4 regions of the Methylobacterium sp. NPDC097929 genome follow, and region 4 is predicted to be linked to each of the others. Evidence: riboswitches for the same ligand, from Rfam matches in the RefSeq annotation. Region 4 holds a riboswitch; each other region holds the start of a gene.
The links. A riboswitch is a leader RNA that binds a small molecule or an ion and turns the genes downstream of it on or off. The one in region 4 is predicted to bind cobalamin.

Region 1: another riboswitch for cobalamin. It lies ahead of ACPCJR_RS19315 (CbtB domain-containing protein); the one in region 4 lies ahead of ACPCJR_RS17880 (TonB-dependent siderophore receptor).
Region 2: another riboswitch for cobalamin. It lies ahead of ACPCJR_RS19960 (TonB-dependent siderophore receptor); the one in region 4 lies ahead of ACPCJR_RS17880 (TonB-dependent siderophore receptor).
Region 3: another riboswitch for cobalamin. It lies ahead of ACPCJR_RS01060 (TonB-dependent receptor); the one in region 4 lies ahead of ACPCJR_RS17880 (TonB-dependent siderophore receptor).

What each region holds. Positions count from the first base shown of each region.
Region 1 is NZ_JBMVEP010000009.1:85,527-87,718, forward strand. Features, by position in the region: gene ACPCJR_RS19310 (CbtA family protein) at 1-707, opposite strand, end outside; gene ACPCJR_RS19315 (CbtB domain-containing protein) at 733-915, opposite strand; cobalamin riboswitch at 958-1,157, opposite strand; gene ACPCJR_RS19320 (DUF1772 domain-containing protein) at 1,213-1,635, opposite strand; gene ACPCJR_RS19325 (MarR family winged helix-turn-helix transcriptional regulator) at 1,622-2,113, opposite strand.
Region 2 is NZ_JBMVEP010000010.1:34,156-36,347, reverse strand. Features, by position in the region: gene ACPCJR_RS19965 (DUF2778 domain-containing protein) at 1-463, opposite strand, end outside; cobalamin riboswitch at 764-973, shown strand; gene ACPCJR_RS19960 (TonB-dependent siderophore receptor) at 1,185-2,192, shown strand, end outside.
Region 3 is NZ_JBMVEP010000001.1:229,360-231,551, reverse strand. Features, by position in the region: gene ACPCJR_RS01070 (hypothetical protein) at 1-156, opposite strand, end outside; gene ACPCJR_RS01065 (hypothetical protein) at 233-364, opposite strand; cobalamin riboswitch at 826-1,026, shown strand; gene ACPCJR_RS01060 (TonB-dependent receptor) at 1,149-2,192, shown strand, end outside.
Region 4 is NZ_JBMVEP010000007.1:232,269-234,460, reverse strand. Features, by position in the region: gene ACPCJR_RS17880 (TonB-dependent siderophore receptor) at 1-1,146, opposite strand, end outside; cobalamin riboswitch at 1,261-1,456, opposite strand; gene ACPCJR_RS17875 (SDR family NAD(P)-dependent oxidoreductase) at 1,900-2,192, opposite strand, start outside.

The DNA of each region.
Region 1 (2,192 bases), on a different contig from region 4:
ATCACCGCCCAGAACACGAAGCCGATGGCGAGCGAGCGCGCGGCGAACTGCGCGGCGGTTGCCGGCGGCACCTGCGACGAGACCGTGTCGAGCGATTGCGGCGCTCCGACGAGATGCGGCACGACGATCAGGACGAGGCCGCCCAGGATCGTCAGCGGCACCCGGCGCACGGCGATCAGGTAGAGGCCGAGGCCGGTGGCGACCACCGTCATCAGCCACCAGAACTGGCGCAGCACCAGCGGCGCGGCGCCCATGCCGGGCAGTTCCGGCGGCAGGCCGATGGCGGGCGCGAGCGCCACCGCGAGGAAGCCGGCGACGCCGACGACGAGCCCGGTGCGCGGGTTCGGTTCACGGCGCAGGGCCAGCATCACCGCGGCGAGCAGCAGGGCGTAGCCGACCCCGCCGACCAGCGTGGCGAGGCCGGTAAAGGCCATGCGCTGGAGGCCCGGGGCGGGCTGCCATTCGTCGGCCCGGCCGTGGTTGTGGCCGCCCTCGCCGTGGCTGTGCTGCGACGGGGCGTGGGCCGGCACGATCAGGGAGGCGAAAGTGACGGCGGCGGAGGGGGCGACGGCAGCGTGCGCACCCCCGCCCTCGTAGGTCTCCGCCTGGAGGATCAGCGGAGAGGTCAGGGCGAGTTGCAGGCCCGTCGCGACGACGGACGCGAGAAAGCCGGCGACGAGCGCCGCCGACAACAACCGTGCGATCATGATGCGAGCCTTGCGGGCGCCGCGATCAGTGGCAGGGGAAGTTCTGCGCGTGGCGGAAGTCGTGCGCCGCGTTGTGCAGCACCGAGGCCGGGGCGAAGCCGGCCACGAAGACGAGACCGAGGCCGAGGAAGGCAGCCACGAGGAGCGCACGGGCGCCCTCGGCGGAACGGGTGGCGGTGGCCGAGGTCTGAAGGGTCGCAGTCGTCATCGGGTCACGGGCTCCGGCCGCCCCACCGGCGGCATTCGAGAACAAATTCGCACCGGACGGCAGGTCTCCTGGCTCGCGGCTGCGATCGCGCCTGCCGCCTTCCCGGATCGCCCGGTGGCTCGTGGCAGGAACTCGCCGCTTACAGTTGCGGGGGCAGCCGCGGAATCGAGGCTTTCGAGAAACCCTCTCACCGCATTCCCTTTTCACCCCGTTGCCGGGGCACCGTCACCGAGCGGTCATAGCCTGATGCGGACGGACGCACAACGTGTCCGGCGCCGGTCGACCGAGCGGACGCGATCACCGCAGCGCCCAGAGGAAGGCCGCGACTGCCGCAAGACCGAGCCCGCTGCGGACCGCGTGCAGGCGGATCCAGCGTTGCATCAGCGGCGCCACGCTTGGATCGGTCCCCGAGGCGGCCAGCAGGGTGCGGTTGGTCGGCATGATCGCCAGCATCGTGTAGGGCCAGTTGGCGAGCGCGAGCCCCGCCCCGAGCCCCCATCGCGGATCGCCCGTACGCGCCCAGGCGAGCAGGCCGAGCGCGGTGGCGGCCAGCGCCAAGCCGCCCTGCATCCGGGTCGCGCGCCGGTAGCTCGGGCGCCATTGCTGCAATTGGGAAGCCGGGTCGAGAACCAGCCGGGCCGGATGCTCCACGAAGCCGACATAGAGCGCGGCGCCGGCGAAGGCCGCCGCCGCGACGAGGGCGAGTTCACCGATCAGCATCGTGGTCTCCCGGTCGTTCGCCGCTCCGGCGTTCGCTGGCCCGCTCGCCGATGGTCCGCACGAGGGTGCGGGCCGCATCGAGCGCCGCAGGGTCGAGACCGCGGGCGAGCGCGGCCGCCCAGGGAGCCTGCCGCGCCGCCGCCGCTGCGTAGGCGTCCCGGCCCGCGGGCGTGAGAAGAACGAGGCGGGCGCGCAGGTGGTGAGGATTGTCGGCAAAGCTCACGAGGCCGGCAGTCGCCAGATCGTTGACCGTCCGCTGCACGCCCTGGCGCGTCATACCCATGTCCCGGGCGATGCGGGCAACCGGCAGCGGCTCGGCGGCGAGCGCGACGGCGCCCAGAACCTGCCAGCGGGCGCTGGTGAGGCCAAGATCGCCCACCAGCCGGTCACCGGCGGCCAGCAGCGCGCCGCTGGACCGGAAGATCTCCAGCACCAGGGCCGTCGCGGCTTCCGCAGCCTCGTGATCCGATCGCGTCATGACAACATGCTGACGATTTGACACAATGTTGTCAATAGACTGACTTTGACGCGCCGGCGGCGTCTGGGGCAAAGGGTGC
Region 2 (2,192 bases), on a different contig from region 4:
GCATCCGAGGCTCGAAGCGGAACGCCTCGGGCCGGCGCACGGGCAGCGGAACGGTGAGCGCGACGCGGGCCGCGGTGGGCGGGGCGGGGCGGGCGGCCAGGGCCGGGGCGGGCAGTTCGGCCGCGGGGAGGGCGGCCAGGGGCGCGGCGGGCGCCGCGGCTGCCGGCACCGGGGCCACAGTGCGCGGCGCTGCCCGCGTGAAGCCGCGGCTGGCCGTCTGGAGAACGGGGGCGGGATCGAGCATCCAGGCCAGGGCGGCCGCCTGATCGGTCTCTGCCCGCTCGGTGCCGCCCGATGCCTGCGCCCCGTCCATCGCGGCAGGCGCCGCCGCATCCTGCGGCTGCAGCAGGCCGGCGAGCGCCAGCCCCCCGAGGGCGGTCAGCGCGAGCGCCGCGACCGGCAGCCGACGCCGACGGCGGACAGGCCGGGCGGAACGGTTCTGGACGAGCTCGGCGATGTCCATGGAGGCGGTACTCGGTACGCGGATCCCGCACGGCTCCCACCGTCATTCCCGCGGCAGATGCACGGAAATGGCGCACGGGATGGCTTCGCCGTTTAGGGAAGGATCAACCTTAAGCCTTCGTCATTGAACGGGATCTTGGTTAATCTTGCCTAAAAGCGTGCCGCGAAATCGTCGGTCACTGCCGCCCGCGACCGGCCTCCATGTCGCTGAGGGTAAAGGGCGCCGTGTCCGGCCGGACACAGAGAATGTTATGTTGTTACGTTTCGCTCCTCCGGTCGTTGACCGGGTGCCGCATTGCAGCGAAGGTGGTGCGGCCAAGGTTCCCGCGGACGCGTCGCCCGCGGGCTAAGAGGGAATTCGGTCCGTCCTTCGGGGCAAAGCCGGAGCTGCCCCCGCAACTGTGAGCGGTAAGCCCCCGTCGTAAACGGTCACTGGTGCCCCGTGCATCGGGAAGGCCGAGGGGGGTGTCGACCCGTGAGCCAGGAGACCTGCCTCGGCGCGACCATGTTCCCCGGACGGGGTGTTCCGGCGGTGTGCCCGAGCGGCGAGCGCGCGTCTTCGCGCACCGTCGGCCGGGCACGCGCCGCGGCTCCCCTCCGAACAGCCCCGAGCGCGCATCGTGAGAGTCCGGACGAACCTGATTGTCGGCGAGGAAGGCCCGCAGGCACGCCGCCTTGCGCGGCCGGCCCGCGCCGCGATCCTCCACCGGTGGCCGGCGGTTCTGCTCGCTGCGCTGCTGCCGGGCTCCGGCGCGCTCGCGCAGGAATCGGTGACGCTGGAGGAACTCGCGGTCGAGGGTGAGGCCTCCGGCCGCGGCGTCGGCAACGGGGCGCCGGCCGGCGGGACGGCGGCGGCCGGCACGATCGGCCTGATCGGCCCGACGCCGGGGTACCGCGCCGACCGCGCGGTGAGCAGCACGAAGACCGACACGCCCCAGCGCGACGTGCCGCAGATCGTGACGGTGGCCCCGCGCGAGGTCATCACGGATCTCGCCGCCACCCGCGTCGACCGCGTCTTCAACTACACGCCGGGCGTGGCCCAGCAGAACAATTTCGGCGGCCTGTCGGTGTTCAGCTACGCCATCCGCGGCGTCACGACCTCCGAGATCTACAAGAACGGCTTTCCCCTGAACCGCGGCACGCCGCCCCCGCCGGACACGCAGAACGTCGAGCGCGTCGAGGTGCTGAAAGGCCCCGGCGGCGGGCTGTTCGGGCGCAGCGATCCGGGCGGGCTCGTCAACATCGTCACCAAGCAGCCCACGCGCGAGCGCTTCCTCGAGATGGGCGGGCTGTGGGGCTCGTTCGAGCAGTTCCGCGGCACGGTGGATTCCGGCGGCGCGCTCAACGAGGACGGCACGCTCCTCTACCGCTTCAACCTCGCCGCCGGCCGGCAGGGCAGCTTTCGCGACTTCGTGGACGGCGACCGGCTGCTCGTCGCCCCCGTCCTGAGCTGGCAGATCACCCCGGACACGCGGATCACCGTCGAGACGGAGTTCCTGCGCAACCGCATCGTGTTCGACCGCGGCGTCATCGCGATCAACGGCCGGCTCGGAATCGTGCCGATCTCGCGCTTCCTCGGAGAGCCGGGCCAGAGCACCGATCAGACCAACAACACGATGCAGGTTCGCGTCGATCACCGCTTCAACGCCGATTGGCAGATGCGGCTCGCCACCCACTTCAACACCGGCACGCTGGAGGGCGAGTCGGCCGAGATCCGCGCCATCGCCGCC
Region 3 (2,192 bases), on a different contig from region 4:
GAACACGAGGTGGCAATGGTCGAGGACGACGCGCCGGCCGATATGGTGCCGCGCCCGCTCGATGAATCCGGCCGCATCCGCACGATCATCGACGGCCAGCGAAGCGAAGGGGGCCAGAGCGACGGACAGAGCCACCACGCAAAGAACCCGCATCATCGTCGGCTCTCGGTCGAAATCGTCGCCAATAGCCTAGCAAGCGTCGGGCCAGGGGGACGCGCACGATCGGTCGATTTCAGCGGGGCTGACCGGTCTCCCGGGCATGGGTGTTCTGGTTGGCGGTCGGGCCGGTGCGGTTGAACGCGAACACGATCACCGCCGCCAGCAGGATCAGGACGATGGGTAGGGCGAACATCCAGCGATGCATGGGAGTCATCCGAGCGCGAGAAACGGGAGTTTCGGAACCCGGGCTCCCGCCGATTGGCTCCGGCGCATGGGCCATGACGCCGAGCTTCATCCCGCGACCTCTCGTCCTATGCGCCGGATGCATGCCTCCAGTGAGAGCTTATCGGATTGCCTTGTGCAGTGCAGCGTGAGAGAAGACGTCATGCAGGGCGCGACGGCGTCGCACCTTGTTGCCCTTCTTGGGCGTTTCCTCCCTAGACTTCGGGCCGCCCCTCGGGGCGGCCTTTTTTCTGTCCGCTCATCCTCGAACAACCATTGCTTTGTTCTTCCATCCTACCGCTCCGTGGGAGAGTTTTCCGCGCGCGGCCCGGTGCGCTGCAGCAAAATTCCACCCTCCCCGAGTTGCCGCTCGCTCGCGTGGCCGCGCAGGCACAGCTTCACAGTTTCGTGGCGGACCCCGATTGACCGCTGGGAAGTCCGCCGCATAGCGTGGCCGTCGACGGTTCCCGCGAGGGATCAAAAGGGAATGCGGTGAGGGGCCCTGTGCCTTGATCCCGCAGCTGCCCCCGCAACTGTGAGCGGAGAGCCCTCCATCACCACGTCACTGGGCGCGTTTTAGCCTGGGAAGACGATGGAGGGCGACGACCCGCGAGCCAGGAGACCTGCCGTCAGCCGTGGTCACACGCGAAACATGCCGGGCGGGGTGCATCGGCAGGTGTTGGGATGTCGGAGGCCGCGAGGGCCCGGCGCCTCGGCCTCGTTCGCGGTGACGTGCCACCGTTGCCGTCCGAGGCTCTGCCAGTTCCATGTCGTCGATCGGATGCCGCCACCGCGGCCGTTCCCTCTTGCCCGCCCTCCTCACCCTGCCCCTCGCGCTCGCCGATTCGGCGCGGGCTCAAGGATCACCCCTCGAACCACCGCTTGCCCGTCTCGACGAGATCGCGGTGCAGGGCGGCACCGCGTCCGGCCTTCCGCCGAACGCCCCCGCCGATGCGGTCGGCGCGGAATCCTCCGCCGCCCTCCGGACACCGAGCCTGACGCGCGCCTCGCCAGTCGGGCTCAACCTGCGCACACCCTCGCGCTCGGCGAGCCGCCTCGGCCTGACGCCACTGGAGACGCCCGCGAGCCTCGACATCATCTCCGGCGAGACCGCGCGCCTGCGCGGCCAGACCAGCGTGCTGGAGGCGGTCTCGCAGAACGGCACCGGCATCACGGCCTACGGCTCGCCCGGTTTCGGGCTTGGCGCCTTCACCAGCCGGGGCTTTGCCGGACAGAACTCGATCCAGACGCTGTTCGACGGCACCCGCCTCTATGTCGGCGCCAACACCTTCACCTTCCCTTTCGACACCTGGAACGTCGAGCGCATCGAGGTGCTGCGCGGACCGGCCTCGGTCCTCTACGGGGACGGCGCCATCGGCGGTGTCGTCAACGTAGTCTCGAAGAAGCCGCTCTTCACGCCGCTCAACGTCGCCCGGGTTGGCCTCGGCGAGGACGGCGTCGCCCGCGCGGCGATCGACACGACCGGCCCCGTCGGCGAGTCGCTCGCCTACCGCCTCAACGTCAGCGGCAACAGGGCCGGGGGTTGGCTCACGCCGGAGGGTGATTTCCGCAATCTTGCGGTCTCGGGCGCCCTGACGCTGCAGGCGACCCCGGACCTCGCGGTCACGCTGAGCCACGATCTCGGCTACCAGGAGCCGACCCGCTACTGGGGCACGCCGCTCGTGAACGGGCGGGTGCCCGACCTGATCCGCTTCAACAACTACAACGTCCGCGATTCGAAGATCGCCTTCACCGACAACTGGACGCAGTTGCGGACGGAGTGGACGCCCACGGCCGACCTGACCGTACGC
Region 4 (2,192 bases):
CTCGTGCTCCAGGCCCAGCAGCAGGGTGTGGGCGAACTGTCCGGTGTCGAAGCGCCCGACGAGCTCGGCCTGTCCGATGGCCACGCCCCATGTGAAGTCGTGGCGGCGGAACTCGCGCAGCAGGGTTCGCCCGTCGTCGAGCAGCCCGGTGGCGCCCGTCTGCAGGCCGGTCAGGCTGCCGGTGTTAAAATGCCCGGCGACCCGAAGCTGCCAGTCGGGACTGAAGGCGTGCTCCAGGCGCACCTGCACGATCCCACTCTCCGACACGGAGTTGTCGCCCGGCTCGCCGAAGAAGCGCGAGCGCGGGACGAGGCCGAGGCGGTTGTTCACCGCGACCGTCCCGCGGTCGAAGGTCTGGCGGTTGCGCAGGTACTGCGTCTCGACCGTGAGCTTGGTGTCCGGGCTGATCTGCCAGCTCACGACCGGAGCCGCCAGGACGCGGTCGCCGTCGACGTAATCGCGAAAGCTGTCCTGTCGGGCGAGCGCGCCGTTGAAGCGGTAGAGGATCGTGCCGTCCTCGCTCAGGGGACCGCCGGCATCGACCGTGGTACGCGCCGTCCCGAAGCTGCCGAACAGGGTGCCCATCTCGACGAAGGGCAATGCGACGGGCTGCTTGGTGAGGATATTGACGGTGCCTCCCGGGTCGCTGCGGCCGTAGAGTGCGCCGGCCGGGCCTTTTAGGACCTCGATGGACTGGACGTTCTGCGTGTCGGGCGCACCGTTGTAGCCACGGGCGATGTTGAAGCCGTTGAGGAAGATATCCTGGGTGGCGAAGCCGCGCACGGAGTACAGGGCGAGGTTCTGGGCGCCGAAGTCGTTCTGCTTGCCGACCGCGGGCACGTAGTCGAGGGCGCGCTCCACGCGGGTGGCGGTAGTGTCGAGCAGAACCTCCCGGGGTACGACATCGACCTGCTGCGGCACGTCGCGCCGCGGCGTCACGGTCTTGGTGCCGCTGTAGAGCTCCTCCACCCGATAGGTCGGCGTGGCGGTGAAGGTGCCCTCGACGGAGATCGGATCGAGCACCACGGAGGTCTCGGACGACTCCCTACGCGTGCCCTGGGCCCAGGCCGGGCCGCCGCTGGCAAGGGCGAGCGCGACGGAGGTGGCGGATAGGCAGAGCCGGAGCGGCGATTTCGGGCGGGACACGGGAAGCTGACCTCGGGCGACGGCAGTGGCACGTCACCGCGAACGAGGTCTGGGCGATCCCCCCGGGGGTGGTGCTTCGACACACGCCGAGGCACCCCGCCCAGCGTGTTTCGCGTGTGACCACGGCTGACGGCAGGTCTCCTGGCTCGCGGGTCACCGCCCTCTCACCGTCTTCCCGGGTAGATGACCCAGTGACGTGGTGGTGGAGAGCTCGCCGCTTACAGTTGCGGGGGCAGCCGCGGCATCGGAGCGAACCCCTCACCGCGTTCCCTTTTGATCCCCGAAGGGAACCGTCGCGGCTTGGCTATTCGGCTTGGCCACAGGTTGTCAATTCACCGGGCCGACCTACCCAGAGCCAACTCGCCGCCTCCGATCCATGCCTGTGATCCGCTCGAATACCGTCGGCTAGCCTCACGGCCCGACCATTCCGTGCAGAGGCCGCTTATGAGTGAAGAGCGGCCATTCCAGCGGTTGCGGCCGAAGGTCCGCTGATGGCGCACAGCCGAACAAGCCGAGGGCGAACTCCTGACCCATAGCTGTCCCTCCCATCCGCGGCCTTCGTCGTCCGCTTCGACGTGGGAAGCGGACGTCGTGAAAGTCCTCCCGGCACTGCGAGTAGGGCAGCCAGGGCTACCTGCCGGCCTTCGGGCAGGCAGTCGTGCAGGTCGCTGGCCCGGTTAAGGCTGTTTGAACGGAGGCGAAGTTCACCAACGGTGACAGGACGCGGTGCCGACCGGCGCCGGGGCTCTCAATCTAGCTGAGCTTCGGCTGGCCGTTGGAGGCCGAGAGGCCGCCGTCCACCGGCAGGTTCACCCCGGTGACGAAGCGCGCGTCCTCGCTCGCCAGGAAGGCGATGACTCCGCTGATGTCGTCCGGCTGGGCGCCCCGTCCCATCGGGATGCGCTCGTTGAACTTGGCGACGAGCTCGGGTTGGTCCTGCATGCCGGCGGTGAACGGTGTGTAGACCAGCGTCGGGTTGACTGCGTTCACCCGGACTCCGTGGGCCGCCTCGTCCATCGCCACCGCGCGGGTGAAGTTCGTTACCG